4 regions of the Ligilactobacillus agilis genome follow, and region 4 is predicted to be linked to each of the others. Evidence: predicted binding sites of a transcription regulator. Region 4 holds the regulator's gene; each other region holds the start of a gene.
The links. The regulator Rex, encoded in region 4, represses fermentation and respiration genes when NADH is low (regulators of the CRP and FNR family bind a similar motif). The targets are predictions, from matches to a motif close to TTGTGAANTANTTCACAA.

Region 1 (3,459 bases), 470 kb from region 4:
GACGGCAATTAAGACGCCGATTACCCCGAAAACTGACGTCATGGTAATCTTGCGCGAGTAGTCTTGTAACTTGATAAATTGCATACTTCCAATTGAAACAGAGAAGGTACATGCCCCCATCATGATTGGGAAGGCGGCTGCGGGGTTCATCCCCATCGCGTAAACAGTCGCCATCGTTAGGGCATAAGAACCAATCCCAATATTATTTAAAGCCCCATAAACAAACATCAACAAACCAGTTAGGACCAGCTTAGTTCCAGTTAATTCCGTTGCGGTCCCGTTAGCAGGAATCCAGTTGAATTTTCCAGCTAAAATTAAGAGACTGGCTACTAATAACCCGACCACCACGAAATTCTTGATTACCTTTTCTGGTAACTTAACCACAAAGTATGGCCCGACATAAGCGCCGATAACTTGGCAGACGATACAAACCAATAGGGTGGTTACCCCAACTGAAATACTGTTAATGTAGGCCAAAGCCATTACAAAGACAGGAATTACACACTGAGTGTTAAGTGTTCCTGGTAATTTCTTCATTGAGACCCACTTAGCTTTCGGATAGAGTGCCGTAGAAATCGCAAAGTCGGAAATTCCAAAGGTCGACAAGAAATAAATAATTACTTGCGCAATTGGTGTCCAAATTGTGCTTGCTGGTTCTGACATCACTTCATCCTTGTGCTTGATTAAATCCTTAACTAAGGTATAGATAAATAACAAGTTAATAATTACGATTGCAGTTAATAAAATCGTTAACATAAGGCTTTTCCCCCTCGATGTTTATCAATCAAAATAAATGTTGCGAACATCTGCTAAATCAGCCCCAAAGACCTCCCTAGCCTCTTTATCTAATTTATTCAGTGTTCTTAGATTATAAGCATCATGCAAAACATATTCTTGGGCCATAAAGACCATCGAGCTATTTTGCGTCCACAGTAAGTCACTACCTGCTTCCTCACTAATGCGCCCCGAAACAACGGCTTGACTATCCGCTACCACGCTAAGCCAACGACCGTGATAATCGGCCTTTTTAGCTGCTTCAAAGTAGTGTTTATAATAGCGCCTAAAGGGCAATGAGTAGCGATGGTGCTGACTGAAAAGAATGACCACAAAATCATGCAGTCTACTTTCAGCTCGCTCTAAAGCTTTAATTAACGGCGGGGTTAAATCCTCGGTGTATATCTGAACGTACAGACTTTTTTGCGCAGTCTGAATCTCATACAAGGCCCGCTCCATGGCTTGCTCATAGCTTGCTAACTGCCAAACCGGAGCCTTATCAACCTTGGTGTCTAGCTGGGTTAAGTTTTCCCTTACGTCTTGAATATGCTTTTGCCGATCCAAATCCAACTTAGCCACTAACTCCTTTAAGGTTAAACTCCGATAAACGATGGGTTCTTCCTTCGATTGGAAAATTAGGCCCTTTTCGACTAGACTAGATAAAAGGGGATAAATTTTTGAGCGCGCAATCCCCGAATCCTTACTAATCTTATAGCCCGTCTTGCCATCTTCCTTATAAATCGTTAAAAAAACCCGGGCTTCATTGGGACTGAGCCCAATTTTTTCTAAAGCTGTAAGTGCTTCTTCCAAAATCACACCTTCTTTTAGTAGTTCCTTACGGTAACTACTATATAGCTTTGAAAACGATTTGTCTAGTGAAAAAGTGATTTTTTTCACATTAAAAATAACCTAAGTTAGTGGTTCACAAATGATAATTCCCGTCTAACTTAGGTTATTTAACTTTTATTTCACAATCTTTTTTTACTGTAACATTGTCTTGAGTAAAGCAATATTTTCCTGCAACTGCCGGCCAATATCCGTATCCGCCACTAACTTCCGTTTTAGCTCATGGTTGACCACCCGGGTGGTGGAAATAATGTCTTGCCCACTCTTTAAGGTTTCCTCCTTGGAAGTAAAGGGATGGTGGGCAACTAACTGTAGGCCGTATGAGTTATACAATAAGGTGTAACCACCAAAGCCTGTCGTGGGCTGATAAGCCTTAGAATACCCCCCATCAATCACAATCATGCGGCCGTTGGCTAAGATGGCCTCGTGGCCCCGCTTAACCGGAGTGTGGCCGTTAATAACGTGGCCACTAACGTCTAGGCCAAATTCACTTAAGAGCTTCTTAACGAACTCCTCTTGCTTTCTCAATTTGAAATAAGGGTTACGGACTTCTTCGTGACTGGCCTTATCCTTGATAAAGTAGCGGGCAAAGGTCGTCATCTGTTGTTTGCCAAACAAAGGTGAAATCGGCCCCTGCCACAAGTACCAAATTAGATCCTGCGCCGTTTGGTCACCTTCAGGGTGATTATAGGCATAACGGACCTGGTCATCAAAGAAATCCAGTAAGGCCCGGCCCACATAAGCTTTGCCTTGGTAGTTAAAGGCTAAAAAGTTACCGGCTTCATCTACCGGTAAGCAGCCGTGAACCAAGAGGTTACCATTGTAAGTTAAGTACATGCTGCCCTTATTAACTAAAAAGTCTAGGTGTTTTCTTAGGGCCTTGGAATTCACAAAGGATTGCCGTAACCCTAAAATAATCTGTTCTTCTTCTGGGGTTAATTGGTAGGGGTGCTTAGGATCAATCGTATCAAAACAAGTATTTTCTAGCTGATAGGTCCGCTTGTTTAACTTAATCGTTTGAGCCTGGTAGTCGATTTTAGACAGGAGGGCGGTTTGTTCCATCTTAAAATCTGGTTGGCGCGCGATTACTTGCCCCTCTAATTTAAATTGCATAATCGCCAGGGCTTGTTGGAGCTGCGTTAACTGTAACTGCTCCCCGCGAAAGCTAAATGAGTCGCCCTTGACTAAGTTAGGCAAAAAAGCAGGGTTTAGGCCATAGGTTTCCTCGGCAAACTTCGATAGGTGCCGCAAGCTAATACCGTAAGCGTCTTCGACCGTCGCCAAGTTATTATAGCGTGCACAAATCCGTAAGAGGTTTAGCATGCACAGCTCAGAGCCACTGGCAGCCCCGATCCAAAGCATGTCGTGGTTGCCCCACTGGATATCGACGGAATGGTAATTCATTAAGGTTTCCATAATTAAATCGGGATGCTCACCCCGGTCATAAATGTCGCCAATAACATGTAGGTGGTCTACCACCAACCTTTGGATTGTGTAGCAACTTTCTTTAATGAACTCCTTAACCACCCCCATCTTAACCAGGTTTTTCAAGAGTTGGTTGAAGTAGTTGCGCTTATCTTCTTGGGCTTGATCGGTGTAAAGCAACTCTTCGGTTATGTAAACAAAATTAGGGTCCAGGGCCTTTCTAACCTTAGACCGAGTATACTTGCTAGCAACCATCTTCAACAGCTCTAGCAGGCGGATAATTGTATCTAAATACCATTGTTCTAGGTCCACTTGGCTTAACTTTTGTTCCTGCAAGTGTAACTTATCTTCGGGATAATAAATCAGTAAGGCAAAGTCTTGCAAACTCTTTTGAGTCAAGCGACTACCGAAGGT
Region 2 (3,459 bases), 630 kb from region 4:
TAGGGGTAGAAACCTCTACCCTTCAATGGTTAGTAACGGGCTACATGTTGATTATTGGGATTATCTTGCCCTTCTCAAGCTTAATTTCTAAGTGGTTTACAACTAGACAAACGGTTATTTTTGCTTTAGCCGATTTCTTAGTCGGAGCAGTGATTTCCGCAACCGCCAGTGGTTTTGGCCAGTTACTCTTAGGGCGGATGATTCAAGGGATTGGGACCGGGTTAATCTTACCATTAATGTTTACGGTGGCAATGCAAATTTTCCCACCCCAAAAATTAGGGGCCGCCATGGGGGTTAGTGCCCTGGTGATCATGTTTGCCCCTGCAATTGGCCCAACCCTAACGGGGCTATTACTGGCTAAGTTATCCTGGAATTGGATTTTCTGGTCATTTGCAATTATTCTTGCAATCGCATTGGCATTTGCAATCTTTGGTTTGAAAAACGTTGCAGAAATTACCAAGCCTAAGGTTGATTTCTTATCCTTGGTAGAATCTGTAATTGGCTTTGGTGCCTTGGTTATGGGAGTGAGCTTTGCCAGTGAATTAGGGTGGAGTTCGCCTGTTGTGTTAGGCCTTCTAATCGTCGGAATCGTGGTCTTATTCCTTTATTCTAAGCGGCAATTAAACCTAGCTAGCCCGATTTTAAACATCAAGATTTTTGCTAAGCCAGCCTTCAGGGTTGGGGCGGTTTTAGTCATGTTGGACTTTGCTATTATCTTATCCGCAATGTACCTCTTGCCACAATATATCCAAAGTGGCTTGGCTTTACCAGTAGCCTTGACAGGGATGATTATGCTTCCCGGGGGGATTATTAATGCGGTGGTGTCTGCTTTGGCAGGCCGGCTTTATGATAGCCACGGTGCTAAAATGCCAGCACGGATCGGCTTTGCGATTGCGCTAGTTGGGGCCATTATGCTAGCCTTGGTAAAGCCAACTAGTTCGGTCGCATACGTAATCTGCGCTCACATCATTATGATGATTGGTTGTCCGTTGGCAATGTCTCCTGCACAAACTCACGCCCTAAATGCCTTAGAGGGGTTGGAATCTGCAGATGGAAGTACGATTATGAACACCATGCAACAAATTGTTGGGGCGATTGCTACTGCCTTAGCAACCAGTTTCTTAATGTTAGGTCAAAGTTTATATAACGGCGCTAACAAGCAAGCAGCCTTTACAAACGGGGTGCACTTTGGTATTTACTTTACCATTGTCTTAGCAGTGGTGGGCTTATGCTTAGCCTTTAAGTTAAAGGATCCTGCTAAGAGTAAGGATGTAGACTTAAACAGCAAATAGTTAAAGAATTAACCAAAAATAAGATAGATAGGAAGATTAATTTAAGTAAAATAACGGCTTGAGTCAGCTAGACCCAAACCGTTACTACTTAGGTTAATCTTTTTTTGACCGTTTTTTTAAAAGGGCTAAAATTCCGAGCGTAATAGTTGTAAAAATCCCGGTGAAAGCGATAAAATCAAAGAAAAGACAGATGAAAAATAAGGTGGTACTAGCTAGAACTTTGAGTACGTAAAAAGTAAGGCTTAAAAAGATAAAGCCGCATAGCCAGCTAGCAATTCCTAAGGCAATTAAAAACCGTTTGAATTTTTGCAAGTCGTTCACCTCCAAAGACAGTTTATAAGCAGTATTATAAACCGTCTTGGGGTAACTGGCTAGGTTAACGGTGGCCAATAGTTTGTGCACTGGCTAAGTGATAAAACTCACATTAAGGGATTTTTTTAAATGAAAAGCTAAAAGTAAGCGCTAAAATTTAGGTTTTGTTCAACCTTTATGATAGTTCAAAAATTTACAATGTTTACAAGCTTATGTGAACGGGTTATTATTTCTAATGTAAGCGGTATATAAACGGTATTCTAAATAGTTTTGGAATAAGTAAGCGACACTATTTCTGAATAGGAATATTGTTAAACAAGGAGGAATCATAATGACTAAGGGTATTGATTTAAAAGACTATTTTGCAACGCCTGAAACCAAAACGGTTAAGGTTTTAGATGGGAGTGGCCAAGTTGTCAATGAGGACTTTTTCCCAGATTTGAGTGACGACCAATTAGTAGAACTATTTAAGCAAATGGTTTGGTCCCGGATTTTAAATGAACGCTCTACTAAGCTAAATCGGCAAGGACGGTTGGGCTTCTTTGCACCAACAGCCGGGGAAGAAGCGAGTCAAATTGGCTCAAACTTTGCAATGGAAAAAGAAGACTTTCTATTACCAGCCTATCGTGATGTACCGCAATTAGTGCAACATGGCTTACCACTTTACAAGGCCTTCTTATGGTCACGGGGCCACGTTGAAGGGAATGAATATCCAGCAGATTTACAAGCTTTGCCACCACAAATCATCATCGGGGCTCAATATGTTCAAGCTGCTGGGGTAGCCTTAGGTTTACAAAAGAAGGGCTCTAAGAATGTGGCTTACACTTACACCGGTGATGGTGGTACTTCCCAAGGTGACTTCTATGAAGGAATTAACTTTGCCGGCGCCTTCAAATCACCAGCTGTCTTCATTGTTCAAAATAACGGGTACGCTATTTCTGTTCCCCGGGCAACCCAAACGGCGGCGCCAACCTTATCACAAAAGGCAGTTGCAGCTGGAATTCCAGGCGTGCAAGTTGACGGGATGGATGCTTTAGCGGTTTACGCTGTGACTAAGGCTGCCCGCGAATGGGCGGCTGCCGGCAATGGGCCTGTCTTGATTGAAACATTGACCTATCGGTTTGGACCACATACTTTATCCGGGGATGATCCAAAACGTTACCGGACCTCAGAAGAAGAAAGTGAATGGCAAGAAAAGGACCCATTGATTCGGATGAGAACCTTCCTTGATAAGAAGGGCCTTTGGAGCCAAGAACAAGAAGAAGCTTGGACTAAGGAAGTAAATGAACAAATTGATGAAGCGATGGCTAAGACTGAAGCTGCACCAGTGCAAAAGGTTAGTGACTTCTTGAAGAATACATTTGTGGAAACACCAGCCGTAATCCAAGAACAAATTGACGTATACGCAGCTAAGGAGGGCAAGTAAGATGGCTAAAACAACAATGATTAAGGCGATTACCCAAGCCTTGGACCAAGAAATTAAACGTGATGATAAAGTGCTAGTATTCGGTGAAGACGTCGGTAGAAACGGGGGGGTTTTCCGGGCAACTGACGGCTTGCAAGATGCTAATGGTAAAGACCGGGTCTTTGATACCCCGCTAGCAGAATCAGGCATCGGTGGATTGGCAACTGGGTTAGCCCTCCAAGGCTTCCGGCCCGTACCTGAAATCCAATTCTTTGGCTTTGTCTTTGAAGTAATGGATGAAATTGCTGGGCAAATCTCACGGATTGGACACAGGATGGGTGGCACGAGAAAGATGCCAATCACAATTAGGGCTCCATTCGGTGGAGGGGTTCACACACCAGAATTGCACTCCGATAGTTTAGAAGGGTTAATGGCGCAAACACCAGGCTT
Region 3 (3,459 bases), 480 kb from region 4:
GATATCCAAGTACTTTTGTTGTAAGCGGGTAAAGAGTTCACTTACTGCTTCGTAGCTTTCCAAGAAGCCTGGTTCTTGGTCTAGTGAGTATTCGTAGATGTAGCGTGCAATCTTAGCTGCATCAAGGGCTGACCCACCACCGATAGCAATAACTGTATCTGGCTTAAATTGAGCCATTTGCTTAGCAATTTCGATTGTTTGGCCTAAGGTTGGGTCAGGACGAACTGTCCCGTAAATAGCAGTCTTAACTTCGTTATTTCTTACTTCAAGTTGAGCGTATACCTTATCAACAAAGCCGAATTGAACCATTCCTGGGTCGGCTACGATGAAGGCACGGTTGATGTCTTCATATTCATCTTGTAAGTAAGAGATAGCATTCTTTTCATAGTAAATCTTTTCTGGTAGGCGGACCCATTGTGGACGGTTACGCCGTTTTGCAACAGTTTTGACGTTCAAGAGGTCTGCAGTTGATAAGTTGTGTGACAATGAATTCTTCCCCCATGATCCTGTTCCAAGAGTTAAACTTGCACGTAATGCGTCTGTGTAAACATCACCAATACCACCGATGGAGTCTGGTTGGTTAACCAAGATCCGGGCAGCCTTAGTTCTGTCACCAAATTCTGTTACGAATGGGTCTGCTTGAGAACCAATTTGGATAGCGGCGTTGTGGCCGGCCCCTTGGTAGTCAAGTAACTTGGCTACGATTTGAACCCCATTTTCACGGTCCTTAGCCTTATAAACTGACAATAATGGAGATAATTTTTCAGAGGAAAGTTTTTCGCCAATGTTCTTTTCATCAAGTTCAAAGAGCATGACATCCTTACCGGCTGGAAGGTCTACCCCGGCATGTTCTGCAATCCACTTAGCTGGCATCCCGGCAACTGGACCGTTAACCCCGTGGCGGTCGTTGAAGACAAAGTCCGCAATCTTTTGGTAGTCCTTCTTAGGTACTAAGTAAGCACCCTTTTCTTGCATCTTCTTTAACCATTCGTCATAGATTGGAGCTTCAACAACGGCCGAGTTTTCAGTTGCACAAATCATCCCGTTATCAAACCGCTTGGAAAGAAGTAAATCTTCTACCGCCCGGTCAAGGTGAGCTGTGTGGTCAACGTAGATAGCCCCGTTACCAGCACCAACCCCGAGTGATGGGTTCCCTGATTTGAGGGCGGCGTTAACCATCCCAGGACCCCCAGTTGCTAAGATAGAAGCAATCTTAGGGTTTTGAATTAATGCGGTGGTATTGGCCAATGATGGGGTTTCAATCCATTGGATGATGTCCTTAGGAGCCCCAGCTGCTACGGCTGCATCGTAAACAATCTTAGCAGCGTGTGCAGAACATTTTTGAGCTTGTGGGTGGAAAGCAAAGACAATCGCATTTCTAGTCTTCAAAGTAATGATTGACTTAAACATTGCGGTTGAAGTTGGGTTAGTCGTAGGAACAATCCCTGCTAACACCCCTAGTGGAGCGGCAATCTTAACTTCACCTTTGGTTTTATCTTCTTCAATAATTCCAACTGTTTTATCATTCTTGATAGCGTGGTAAACATTTTCTGTCGCAAAGCGGTTCTTAGTATCCTTATCTTCAACAACCCCACGACCTGTTTCATCAACGGCTTCGTGTGCTAACATTAAAGCAGCTTCTGAACCGGCTAACGCAGCAGCAGCCACAATCTTATCTACTTGTTCTTGAGTGAAGGTTGCGAATTCTGCTTCCGCCTTCAATGCTTTTTGAACTAAACTATCTGTGTAGGCACGTGCCTTTTCCATTTCAGCAGCCTTTTCTTCAGCTGTAGGAACTTTCTTTTCTTTTGCAGCCATATATCAAATACCTCCAATAATTTAAAAAGCATAATGTGAATTTCTTCACTAACAATATAACGCAAAAAGAATTGCTTTTCAACGGTAATTTTTTAAAAATAATTGTAGTTTGTGACTTATCACGCTTGTTACGTTGAGGAAAACTTAATTTTTTTGGAATGGTTTTCTTTCATAAAACTTAAGCGTTTTCGTTACAAAAGTTTATCTAATAACATTTCCCAAATACTCAATTTAGTTTTTAATTTAAATTTTTTATGGTTTTCAAATTTAAAAATTCCTGCAAAAAAATTTTTATTTTTTTGTTTTCAAATCTTTTTTCAGACAAATTACGCTCAAATCCGTGGAATATCCTTAAAAAAGATTACATAAAGTGATTTTTATTATATTTAAATATTTTGGTCAAACCTTTGACTTCCTTATTTTAAAGGGATTTGTTCCCACAGGGACGCTTAATTTCCCACTGAAATTGTGAGATTTTTAACTATCATCCCCTTAAATATCCCTTATTTTTCCCACCTAAGCCGCCTTACCTTTTTCCAGCTTAACCTGTATAATAAAGTTATTAGCATAAAAATGATTAGTTAGAAAGAATCAAAGAGAAGGGATCAATATGACATTAAAATACAAATTAGTTGCTAAGAACATTGCGCAAAAAATCGACGACCAAGTTTATACAGATAAACTGCCGAGTGAACAAGAACTGATTAACCACTACCAAGTTAGTCGTAACACCATCAGAAACGCTTTAAACCTCCTTTATAACCAAGGCATGGTGCGTTCGATCCAAGGGAGCGGCTACTTCGTTAACACTAGTGCTCAACCAGGGGAATTAATCGTTAACGGTGGGTCTAAAAAAGGCCTCTATGACTTGGAAAAGGCCGACCCCATCTCTTCTAAGGTTCTGAGCCTGGAAGTAATTCCCGCCGACCAAGAAATTGCCACGCGCTTGCAATGCCCACTTGCAACAGATATTTACCACGTTAAACGTCTGCGTTCAAATAGCAAGGAAGTTGTCAGCCTGGAAGATGCTTACTACCTCAAAAGTGTTGTGCCTTACTTGACCGAAGAAGTCTGTCGTGAATCCATCTTTAATTTCATCACTAAAACCTACGGGGTGGAAATTAAAAATGGGGATGAATTCATTAAGCTAGCCCGCCTAACTAAAGCGGAAGCCGACTTAACCGGCCTAGAAGTAGCCACCCCGGCCTTACACCTAACAGAGGTTAACTACCTTAAAAACGAGCAGCCGTTTAACTACTCCAAGACGCTCTACCTTCAAAGCGACTTAACCCTTTACTACCACGTAAGTAACTACCTTAACTAATTAAAAACCAGCCCGGAAGTAATTTACTTCTGAGCTGGTCTTTTTTATTAATTATTCGAGGTAGCCCTTAAGGACTTGTAATACGCCCGCTTCGTTGTTAGCAGGAGCAATATAGTCCGCAATGGCTTTAACCTTAGGATCACCGTTTTCCATGGCGTAACCATACTTAGCGTGGGTTAACATTTCAATGTCATTGCCCCCGTCCCCAAAGGCGATTAAGTCATCATGGCCTAAGTTCCAGCGCTTAAGCATTAAATCTAAGCCTTGAGCCTTATTAACCCCTTTTTTCATGAGGTCGATGCTACCAAAGCCTGACG
Region 4 (3,459 bases):
CTGTGTGAGACATCTTGTGTAACCCTTCAACGGCAGCCTTAGTTGCCATTTCAATCCCAGTTCGGATACCAACAGGGTTAGCACCAGCAGTTACGTTCTTCATTCCTTCGTTAACAATTGCTTGGGTCAAGACAGTAGCAGTAGTTGTACCGTCACCGGCAATATCATTTGTCTTAGAAGCAACTTCGGCTACTAATTTAGCCCCCATATTTTCAAAATGATCTTCTAATTCAATTCCCTTAGCAATAGTTACCCCATCGTTTGTGATAGTTGGGGAACCATATGATTGTTCCAAGACAACGTTACGTCCCTTAGGACCAATTGTTGATTTAACTGTGTTAGCTAATTTGTCAACCCCGGCTAACATTTTTGAACGTGCATCTTCTGAAAACTTAATTTCCTTTGCCATTAAATATTCACCTCATATAGTAGTAAATTTAATAAAAACTAGTCAACGATTGCAACTAAGTCGTTTTCACGAACAACTAAGTAAGTTGCATCTTCATATTTAACTTCTGTTCCAGCGTACTTGTCGAATAAGACAAGGTCACCTTCCTTAACACTTGGAGCAACTTTTTGACCATTGTCTAAAACGCGACCTTCACCAACAGCGATAACCTTAGCTGTTTGAGGTTTTTCTTTTGCATTAGCGGCTAAAATAATGCCCCCAACTTTTTGTTCTTCTTCTTTTTGAACTTCTAAAATTACTCGATCTCCTAATGGTTTAAGCACGTTAAATCCCTCCATGTCTTTTTTTAGCACTCGTTAACTTTGAGTGCTAACTGATTACAACTATTACTATACTCACTTTAATTTAAAATTGCAAGACTTTTTTATCACTCTCGCCTGGCGAGTGCTAATTTTTTTAACCACGGCTTAACTGTGTTATAATTGACGCTGTTGAAATTTTACTTACAAGCAGAAAGGTTTTTTCAATGGCAAATTCTAAAAACGCGTTGGCATTAGTGCTTACTTATTTTCTAACACTTAACTTTGCCAACCTAGCTAGCTACTGGTGGGCAAAAAGTCCTTATATTTATCTGTTCCTAACAATTATTAACCTCTTAGGTGCGGGACTTATGCTGGGGCTTAACCACCGCTACCCTTATCACAATCAGTTTGAAAGACGACCAGCTCCCTGGTCTGTGAGTTTACTCTACCTCGGCTTAGGACTGTTAGGCTTATTTATTAGTCAAAAATTGGCTTTAGGGTTCGAGAGTTACGTTCTCCACCTTCCAAGCGCTTCTGCCAACACCCAATCTTTGCTAACCATTACGAAATCCTATCCGTACTACGCCTTAACTTTGATACTAGCCGCTCCACTTATGGAAGAACTCGTCTTTAGGAAGGTACTCTTTGGAACCGTTAGCGACTTTACAAATAAACTCTACCCCTTATTAGGATCAACTTTTCTCTTTGTGTTAGCCCATAACGATGGTCACTTCTTAGTCTATGCTTTTATGGGCCTAATCCTTAGTGGGGTCTACTATAAGACGGGAAGAATCAGTATTAGCGTGGGGTGTCACCTGGGAATGAACTTACTAATCTTGCTACTTAGCCAAACAATATAAAAAAGAGGGATTTTCACCATAATGTGAAAATCCCTAAGTTATTAGTCTTCATCCTTAGTGCCAAAGTGATCTAAAAAGTAAACCAAAGTTTGGAGTTCGTTGGTCAAATCAACGTTTTGGACCCGGACTGTATCTGGAACAGAAATTCTAAGAGGGGTAAAGTTCAAGATACCTTTTACCCCAGTTTCCATAATTTCATCAGTTACATCTTGCGCAACAGATGCAGGTACAGTCAAAATAACAATTTCAATCTGTTGTACCGTTAACTGTTCTTTCATATCAGACATTGGGTAGATGGGCACCCCACTTTGAATGGTACCCGTTATCTCGTCATTAACATCAAAGGCAGCACTGATTCGGACGTTATTACTCTTATGGAAGTTAAAGTTTAATAAAGCATGGCCAAGATTTCCGACTCCAATCAAGGCAACGTTAGTCAACTTATCTTGGTTAAGAATCTTTTTGAAGAACTTAATCAATGCTTCAACTTCGTAACCATACCCTCTCTTACCTAGGGCACCAAAATAAGAAAAGTCACGCCGAATGGTTGCCGAATCTACTTTAACAGCTTCAGCTAATTCCGTAGAGGATACCCTTTTTTTACCAGAATCTGCTAGAATGTTAAGGTAACGATAATAAATGGGGAGCCGCTTAGCTGTTGCATTAGGAATATTTTCAGTAGCCATTTTATTTCTCCTTTCACATAGTTCACGAATTAATTCTACCATAACCGCGACTATAAGGGAACAAAAAAGCGTTTACTTTTTCACAATCTTTTTTAAATTCAGTCGGTAAAATCCCAGCTTATCAAGCACTACATCTAAGATTTTCGCTTAAAAAGAAAGATTGTACATATTAATTCACAAACATTATTACTATTTAACACAAGCTAAAAACTACACAAGCAGGTGATATTTTCATGATTTTACTTCAAGCACAAGCCGTCGCCCGTCACTTTGGGGCAGACGTCTTGTTTTCAAACGTTAGCCTCGATATTCAAGATAATTCTCGGATTGGCTTAGTCGGCAAAAACGGAGCCGGTAAGTCTACTTTAATTTCAATGCTACTCGGTGACTCCGAACCAGATGAAGGCCAAATTGTCCGTAAAAAAGGCCTAACTATTGGCTACCTTGCCCAAACTACTGGCCTTGATTCCGATAAAACTGTTTTCGAGGAAATGAAGTCCGTCTTTGCTTACCTCCAAGAAATGGAAGTTAAGCTCCACCAACTAGAAGAACAAATTGCTACTAGCATAGACCATCAAAGCGCCGCTTACGAACAACTAACTAAGCAATACGATCAATTACTCCATGACTTTAACGCTCAAAATGGTTACGGCTATGAAAATGAAATAAAAGCGGTCCTCCATGGTTTCCACTTCGACGAAGATATGTATGACCACGCCATCACAGACCTTTCCGGGGGACAAAAAACCCGCCTAGCCTTAGCTAAATTACTCTTAGAAAAACGCGACCTCTTGATTCTAGACGAACCTACTAACCACTTAGACATTGAGACTTTAACCTGGTTAGAAAATTACATTCAAGGCTACCAAGGCGCACTCTTAATCGTTTCTCACGACCGTTATTTCTTAGATAAAATCGTCACCGAAATCTACGAGATTACGCATGGTCACTCTAATTACTATAAGGGGAACTATTCTTATTATATTAAGGAAAAAGCCGCCCGCTTAGCTCAGGAATGGAAGAGTTACGAAAAACAACAAGCAGAAATCAATAAATTGGAAGATTTCGTTAACCGTAACTTAGTCCGAGCTTCCACCACTAAACGGGCTCAAAGCCGGCGTAAACAACTAGAAAAAATGGACCGGTTAGAACGACCTGAAGGCTATGAAAAGGGCCCCCACTTTAGCTTTGAAGGCGAAAAA

Region 1: N4597_RS00085 (TrmB family transcriptional regulator) is a predicted target of Rex. The motif match lies at 1,656-1,673, and genes of this name have one in related genera.
Region 2: pdhA (pyruvate dehydrogenase (acetyl-transferring) E1 component subunit alpha) is a predicted target of Rex. The motif match lies at 1,786-1,803, and genes of this name have one in related genera.
Region 3: adhE (bifunctional acetaldehyde-CoA/alcohol dehydrogenase) is a predicted target of Rex. The motif match lies at 1,852-1,869, and genes of this name have one in related genera.

What each region holds. Positions count from the first base shown of each region.
Region 1 covers NZ_CP104397.1:19,953-23,411, reverse strand. Annotated here, with positions in the region: gene N4597_RS00090 (sulfite exporter TauE/SafE family protein) at 1-756, opposite strand, end outside; gene N4597_RS00085 (TrmB family transcriptional regulator) at 781-1,584, opposite strand; gene N4597_RS00080 (fructose-1,6-bisphosphatase) at 1,756-3,459, opposite strand, start outside.
Region 2 covers NZ_CP104397.1:178,181-181,639, forward strand. Annotated here, with positions in the region: gene N4597_RS00760 (DHA2 family efflux MFS transporter permease subunit) at 1-1,292, shown strand, start outside; gene pdhA (pyruvate dehydrogenase (acetyl-transferring) E1 component subunit alpha) at 1,936-3,030, shown strand; gene N4597_RS00770 (alpha-ketoacid dehydrogenase subunit beta) at 3,032-3,459, shown strand, end outside.
Region 3 covers NZ_CP104397.1:34,895-38,353, reverse strand. Annotated here, with positions in the region: gene adhE (bifunctional acetaldehyde-CoA/alcohol dehydrogenase) at 1-1,818, opposite strand, end outside; gene N4597_RS00160 (GntR family transcriptional regulator) at 2,429-3,142, shown strand; gene N4597_RS00155 (Cof-type HAD-IIB family hydrolase) at 3,194-3,459, opposite strand, start outside.
Region 4 covers NZ_CP104397.1:1,713,952-1,717,410, forward strand. Annotated here, with positions in the region: gene groL (chaperonin GroEL) at 1-409, opposite strand, end outside; gene groES (co-chaperone GroES) at 448-732, opposite strand; gene N4597_RS08645 (CPBP family intramembrane glutamic endopeptidase) at 936-1,571, shown strand; gene N4597_RS08650 (redox-sensing transcriptional repressor Rex) at 1,613-2,257, opposite strand; gene N4597_RS08655 (ABC-F family ATP-binding cassette domain-containing protein) at 2,491-3,459, shown strand, end outside.